DNA from 3 places in the Streptomyces sp. NBC_01224 genome. Region 1 is predicted to be linked to each of the others. Evidence: riboswitches for the same ligand, from Rfam matches in the RefSeq annotation. Region 1 holds a riboswitch; each other region holds the start of a gene.

Region 1 (2,258 bases):
GTGCAGCTGCCCGGCCAGGTCCTGCACGGCGTCGGCGACCCGGACACCGAGCACGGCCGAGGACAGCGGGAGTACCGCGAACTTCTTGTTCTTGACCGCCGGCACGTCCGCGAGCGCCGGATCGTTCAGCAGCCGCTTTTTCTTGGCCGCCACCGTGGTGCCTCCGTAGTCGTAGATCACGACCACCTCGGGCTTGCGCTTGATGACCTGCTCCCAGGAGACGTCGCCGAAGGTGGCGTCGAGATCCGCGAAGACGTTCCTGCCCCCGGCGAGCCGGACGATCTCGTTGCCGATGCCCTTACCGCCAGCGGTGAACGCAGAGCTGTCGCCGGAGTCGTACACGAACACCGAGGGACGCGAGGAGCCCTTGAGATCTGCCTCGACCGCCGCGATCTTCTGTCGCTCCTCGGCAAGCAGCTTCTTGCCGCGCTCCGGTACGCCGAAGATCCTGGCGACTTGGGTGATCTCGGTGGCGAGCTGATCGATACCGACCTTGCCCTTGGTGCAGTTCTCGATGTTCAGCCGGGTGTTGATGCCGTCCTTCTGGAGCCCCGCCCGGTCCTGGCCCTTGGTCATGTCGAAAGCGCTGTTGTACCCGCCGTAGACGAAGTCGGGGTTGGCGCCGAGCAGCACTTCCTTGGAGGGGTACTCCTTCGCGAGCACCTTGGTCCTGGCATATGCGGACCGGTACTTCGGCAGGATTCTGTCGTCCAGGTAGGCCGTCCCGGCCAGCCGGTCCTGAAGCCCGAGGGCCAGCATGATCTCGGTGACGTGCTGGTTCATGGTGACGACCCGCTTCGGCGGGGCGTCGAAGGTCGCCTTCGTACCGCAGTTGGTGACCGTGTAGGGAAAACCGTCGACGGCCGGTGCGGCCTCTGCCTTGCCCACACCGCCCGTTCCGGAGCCGCAGCCGGTGAGCGGCAGCAGAAGCAGGGGTATGAGCGCGAGTGGTACACGGCGTATCGGGGGCATGGCCGAGCCTTTCCGGGGGATGTCCTCGTCCCCTGGGTCGTACGAGAAGGCGGCGCGGCCAGTATCTGGCTTCCGGGCTGCTGCAGCCCGGTCACAGTGGCGGGACCGTACCGGATTCACACCGGTTTCCTGACGCGCGTCGCCTGAGTTTTCGGAGGCCATTCTGTCAGACCGCGTATTCCGGCAGGGTGGCTTTGCACACGACGCGCGCAGCAGTTGTTCACAGCTACGGGAGACACTCGCAGAGCGGCGAGGTCGATGTGAGCTGCCCTGAGGGCCCGGCTTCGTGTCCGGTCAGTCGGTCGGGGGCGGGCCGTGTGCAAGGACCAGTCGCCGGTGTATTCGTCCAAGTTGATCCGCAGGGGCTCCAAGGTGTCGGTGTCGTGGACATCGGCCCGGATGATGCGGCCGGTGAAGTTCCCCCCTGGTCTTGGACAGCGGTTGCTTACGCTGCGGGGGTGAAGTCGTGCTGCAGCCTGGCTCGGGTTTCGAGTGGGGTGAGGTACCCGAACTCGGGGTGCTTGCGGAGCCTGGTGCGGTTGTACTCGACCTCGATGAAGCGGAAGATGTCAGCGCGGGCCGCCTCGCGGCTCTCCCAGACGGCGGTGCCGATCTCCGCTTTCAGCAGTCCGAAGAAGCTCTCGGCTGCGGCGTTATCGTAGCATATGCCGGTTCTTCCCATGCTCTGCCTCAGGTTCAACTCCTGTAGTTCGCGGCGGAATTCGCCACTCGTGTACTCGCTTCCGCGATCGGTGTGCATGATGCAGCCACCCTGAAGGTCACCGCGGCCGGCGGCCATCCGCAGCGCGTCGGTGACCAGCTCGGCACGATGGTGTTCGGCCATCGCGTAACCGATCACCTCGCGCGTCGCCAGGTCGATGACGGTCGCGAGATACCACCAGCCGTCGATCGTCGGCAGATAGGTGATGTCACCGACGAGCTTCATGCCGGGCCGGTTAGCGGTGAAGTCGCGGCCGACCAGGTCCGGAGCCGGTGCGGCCTTGGTGTCCTGTTGCGTCAGGTGGCGGCGTCTGCGGCGGGTGATGCCGCGGATGTCGCGCTCGCGCATGATCCGCTCGACCTTCTTCCGGTTGATCGCATGTCCCTTGCGCCGCAGCGCGGCGTGCACGCGCGGGGCGCCGTAGGCACCCCGCGAGGAGGCGTGGATCTCACGGATCTCCTCGCTCAACTCGTCCTCGGCGCACTGTCGTTCGGCCGCTGTCGGCCGGGCCGCCAGCCAGGAGTAGAAGGTGGAGCGGTTGATCCCCGTGACACGGCACAGCAAA
Region 2 (2,258 bases), 1.1 Mb from region 1:
CTACCCGGTCGCCATGACCGGATTCGCCCGGTCCGGAGCCGCGGCCCGGGCAGAGGGCGACCCGGCCAGGCGGTGCCGGCCCTTCGCGGCCGACCGTGCCGGGCTGGTCATGGGTGAGGGCGCCGCCGTCATGGTGCTGGAACGGGCGGACGACGCCGTCGCCCGGGGCGCCGCGCCGCGGGCACTGCTCGCGGGCACCGGCGCCACCACCGACGCCCACCACCCCACAAGCCCGCACCCGTCCGGCGCGGTCGCCCAGGCCGCGGTCGAGGCCGCGCTGCGCGACGCGGGCTGGGCGGCCGAGGACGTCGAGCACGTCAACGCACACGGCACGGCGACACCGATCAACGACGCCACCGAGGCAGCCCTCATCGGCCGGGTCTACCCGCACCGGCCGCCCGTCACCGCCCCGAAGGGCGTACTCGGGCACTGCATGGGGGCGGCCGGAGCGATCGAGGCCGGACTGACCGTCCTGACGCTCCAGCGCGGAGTCGTACCGCCGATCGCCAATCTGGACGCCCCTGCGCCCGAGTTCGACATCAACTGCGTCACCGGGCAACCCCTGCGGCAGCCCATCCGGCGCGCCGTCAGCCACTCCTTCGGCTTCGGCGGGCACAACGCCGTGATCGCTCTTCAGCGTCCATAGGCATCGGGCGGGTGGTGCGACGGGAGCACAGCCCGGCGTACCACCGGCCACACCGCCCATGAGCTGCGCGGAGGCTCGTGATAGCTTGCCGAAGCCAGTCAAACTCCACGTAGGGGTCAGGGAATCCGGTGAGAATCCGGAACTGACGCGCAGCGGTGAGGGGGACGGGCGGGGCCACGGCCACTGGGACACCCGCGAGTGTCCTGGGAAGGCGCCCCGTCCGTAGGAGCCCGAGTCCGAAGACCTGCTGGCACCTGCGACCCGGTACCGGGGCGCAGGACTCCGTACACCGGGCTCCGCGCATGAGCCCCGAGACGCAGAGGGACTCCGTGCCGTCCATAGCCAGCCCTGTCCGTGCCATTGCCCTGCTCTCGGCGGGACTTGTCCTGCTGACCGCCTGCGGGGGCGGAACGAGCAGCTCTGCCGCGAAGTCCGGCTCCGCCGACGGATACCCCGTGACGCTGAAGAACTGTGGACGCACCGTCACCGTCGAAGCCGCACCGCACCGGGCCGTTTCGGTCGACCAGGGATCGACGGAGATCCTGCTCTCCCTCGGCCTCGCCGACCGGCTGGCCGCCACCTCGACCTGGACCGACCCGGTGATGAAGAGCCTGGAGAAGGCCAACGCCGAGGTTCCCAGGATCGCGGACAACCGGCCGTCGTCGGAGAAGGTCCTCGACCAGGAACCCGACTTCATCAGCGCGTCATTCGAGTCGACGCTGGCCAAGGGCGGCGTTGCACCCCGCGAACAGTTCGAGGATCTCGGCGTCCCCACCTATGTCTCGCCCGCCGACTGCACCGGCAAGGACAACAGCGGCGGCGGCGACGGAGCCCGTACTGCGCCACTGACCATGGACAGCGTCTACGACGAAGTGCGCGACCTGGCCGAGGTGTTCGGCGTGCGGAAACGCGGCGACACACTCGTGGCGCAGCTGCGGGCCCGGGTGAAGAAGGCGACCGAGGGCATCGACGCCTCCGACGCCACCCTCCTCTACTGGTTCTCCGACTCCAAGGCCCCGTACCTGGCCGGCTGCTGTGGAGCGCCCGGCATCATCACCAGGGAACTCGGCGCGAAGAACGTCTTCGACGACACCCATGAGGAATGGCCCCAGATCAGCTGGGAGACCGTCGCCGACCGCAACCCCGACGTCCTGGTCATCGGAGACCTGACCCGCAAGGCACAGACCGCCGAGAGCGCCGCGAAGAAGATCGAATTCCTGGAGTCCAACCCCGTCACGAAGAACATGGACGCCGTCAGGCACAAGCGGTACGTCCTGTTGAGCGGCCAGGCCATGAACCCGTCCATCCGGACGGTCGAGGGTGTGGAACGCGTCGCCGCCGCGCTGCGCACATTCGGATTCGCGGGGTGACGGACACCGAACGGGCCACGGCGGTGGACGCGTCACGGGCCTTTGAAGCAGCCGTGCGCAGTGGCACGGGGCTACGGAAGCTGCGCGGGGGAGCCCTATGGGCCTGTGGCATCGCACTGCTCGTGCTGTCCGTCGCGGTCGCCGTCACCATCGGCCCCGCCCGTATCTCCGTCGCCGACGTCTGGTCCACGGTCGCCTCCCACCTCGGCTGGGGCCGGTCACGGCTCACCCCGATCCGGGAC
Region 3 (2,258 bases), 6.5 Mb from region 1:
CCTACTCGTCCGGTCTGCGGGCACCGGCGCTGATCGCGTTCGTCAAGGACGGACTGATCTACCTGGTCATCGTGGTGGCGATCATCTACATCCCGATCAAGCTCGGCGGCTTCGACGACATCTTCGCCAAGGCGGGCGATGCGTTCTCCCAGACCAACCCGGCAACCGGCAAGCCGCGCGGCGCGCTCGCGCCGGGCGAAGCCGGCCAATGGGGTTACGCCACACTGGCGTTGGGCTCGGCGCTGGCGCTGTTCATGTATCCGCACTCGATCACGGCGACGCTCTCCAGCCGCAGCCGCAATGTGATCCGGCGCAACACCACGATCCTGCCGCTGTACTCGCTGATGCTGGGCCTGCTGGCGCTGCTCGGCTTCATGGCGATCGCCGCCGGGATCAAGGTCGACAACGGCCAGTTGGCCATCCCGCAGCTGTTCGAGAACATGTTCCCGGACTGGTTCGCGGGCGTCGCGTTCGCCGCCATCGGCATCGGCGCGCTGGTGCCCGCCGCGATCATGTCGATCGCCGCGGCGAACCTCTTCACCCGCAACATCTACAAGGACTTCCTGAAGCCGGACGCGACCCCGGAGCAGGAGACCAAGGTCTCCAAGCTGGTGTCGCTGCTGGTGAAGGTCGGCGCGCTCGCCTTCGTCCTCACCATGGACAAGACGGTCGCGATCAACTTCCAGCTGCTCGGCGGGATCTGGATCCTCCAGACGATGCCGGCCCTGGTCGGCGGCCTGTTCACCCGCTGGTTCCACCGCTGGGCACTGCTCGCGGGCTGGGCGGTCGGCATGGTGTACGGGACGGTGGCCGCGTACGGGGTCGCGAGCCCGACCCAGGCTCACTTCGGCGGGTCGTCCAAGGAGATCCCGGGCATCGGCGAGATCGGCTACATCGGCTTGACCGCGTTCGTGCTGAACGTGGTGGTGACGGTGGTGCTCACCTTCGTCCTGAACGCCGTGAAGGCACCCGCCGGGATCGACGAGACCTCCCCGGCCGACTACACGGCCGACGCGGGCGACAAGGGCGTCCAGGTGGAGCTCCCGCCGGCCACGGCAGGGGCGCCGGGCGGCGGCCACTGACGGCCGCTCCCACGGCCGTACGACGGCCCGTCGAGGCCCCTCCAGCAGGGCGCGGCGGGCCGTCCGTGCGCTCAGCGGCGGCCCTGCGCGCCTCCCGAATTCTGTTGCGCGACACAACATGTGGGGGCTGTCTCATCGGACGGCCCCCACATGTATGCTCGTGCTCGCTGTCGCCGCAGGGAAATCCGGTGCGAATCCGGAACTGTCCCGCAACGGTGTATTCGGTGCGCTTTTGCGCACCCTCAAGTAAGTCCGAGGACCTGCCGACAGCGCATCCGGCTCGACCGAACCGGATGCCAGACGTCCGGGCCTCGCGGATGGGCCGGTGGACGCCGTAATGAGTGCTGCCCCGACGCGGGCCCGCCTCTGCCCGGCTGCCCCGCTCCCCGCCGGCCCCGAGCCGAGCGAGGGAGAGCACCACGTGACCATCGCGCCAGCCGATCCGGCTTCAGTCGCTGTGTCCGAAGCGGCCGAGTCCGAGGGAACCGCACACGACGGACCGGGGACCGCACTGCTGCGTACCCTGACCGACCTCACCGTCGATCTGCCCGACACCGACCCCGGTCGCGTCGCCGCCGCCGCGCTGCGCGGCCGTAGCGCCCGGTCGGACGAGGCGGAGTTGCGTTCGCTGGCAACGGAGGCCGCCGCGGGGCTGATCTCCGAGGACCCCGCCTACTCCCGGCTCGCGGCCAGGCTACTGACCCGCACCGTCGCGGACGAGGCGGCGGGCCAGGGCGCGGTCTCCTTCTCCGCCTCGGTCGCCGTCGGGCACCGCGAGGGCCTGATCGCGGACCGTACCGCCGAGTTCGTCGCGCTGCACGCGGCCGCACTCGACGCGCTGGTGGAGCGTTCGCTGGCCGACGGCGCCGACGACCGCTTCGGCTACTTCGGGCTGCGGACCCTGCACAGCCGCTATCTGCTGCGTCACCCGCACACCCGCCAGGTCATCGAGACGCCGCAGCACTTCATGCTGCGCGTCGCGGCCGGGCTCGCCGAGGACGACTCGAAGCGCGCCCTGGACGAAGTCGCGGCACTGTACGGGCTGATGAGCCGGCTCGACTACCTGCCGTCCTCGCCGACCCTGTTCAACTCCGGCACCCGCCATCCGCAGATGTCCTCCTGCTATCTGCTGGACTCCCCGCTCGACGAGCTCGACTCGATCTACGACCGCTACCA

The links. A riboswitch is a leader RNA that binds a small molecule or an ion and turns the genes downstream of it on or off. The one in region 1 is predicted to bind cobalamin.
Region 2: another riboswitch for cobalamin. It lies ahead of OG609_RS38515 (ABC transporter substrate-binding protein); the one in region 1 lies ahead of OG609_RS44170 (ABC transporter substrate-binding protein).
Region 3: another riboswitch for cobalamin. It lies ahead of OG609_RS13395 (ribonucleoside-diphosphate reductase subunit alpha); the one in region 1 lies ahead of OG609_RS44170 (ABC transporter substrate-binding protein).

The regions. Positions count from the first base shown of each region.
Region 1 is NZ_CP108529.1:9,622,061-9,624,318, forward strand. Features, by position in the region: gene OG609_RS44170 (ABC transporter substrate-binding protein) at 1-972, opposite strand, end outside; cobalamin riboswitch at 1,012-1,163, opposite strand; gene OG609_RS44175 (IS3 family transposase) at 1,418-2,258, opposite strand, start outside.
Region 2 is NZ_CP108529.1:8,497,926-8,500,183, forward strand. Features, by position in the region: gene OG609_RS38510 (beta-ketoacyl-[acyl-carrier-protein] synthase family protein) at 1-646, shown strand, start outside; cobalamin riboswitch at 725-912, shown strand; gene OG609_RS38515 (ABC transporter substrate-binding protein) at 949-2,016, shown strand; gene OG609_RS38520 (FecCD family ABC transporter permease) at 2,070-2,258, shown strand, end outside.
Region 3 is NZ_CP108529.1:3,128,481-3,130,738, forward strand. Features, by position in the region: gene mctP (monocarboxylate uptake permease MctP) at 1-1,082, shown strand, start outside; cobalamin riboswitch at 1,237-1,364, shown strand; gene OG609_RS13395 (ribonucleoside-diphosphate reductase subunit alpha) at 1,504-2,258, shown strand, end outside.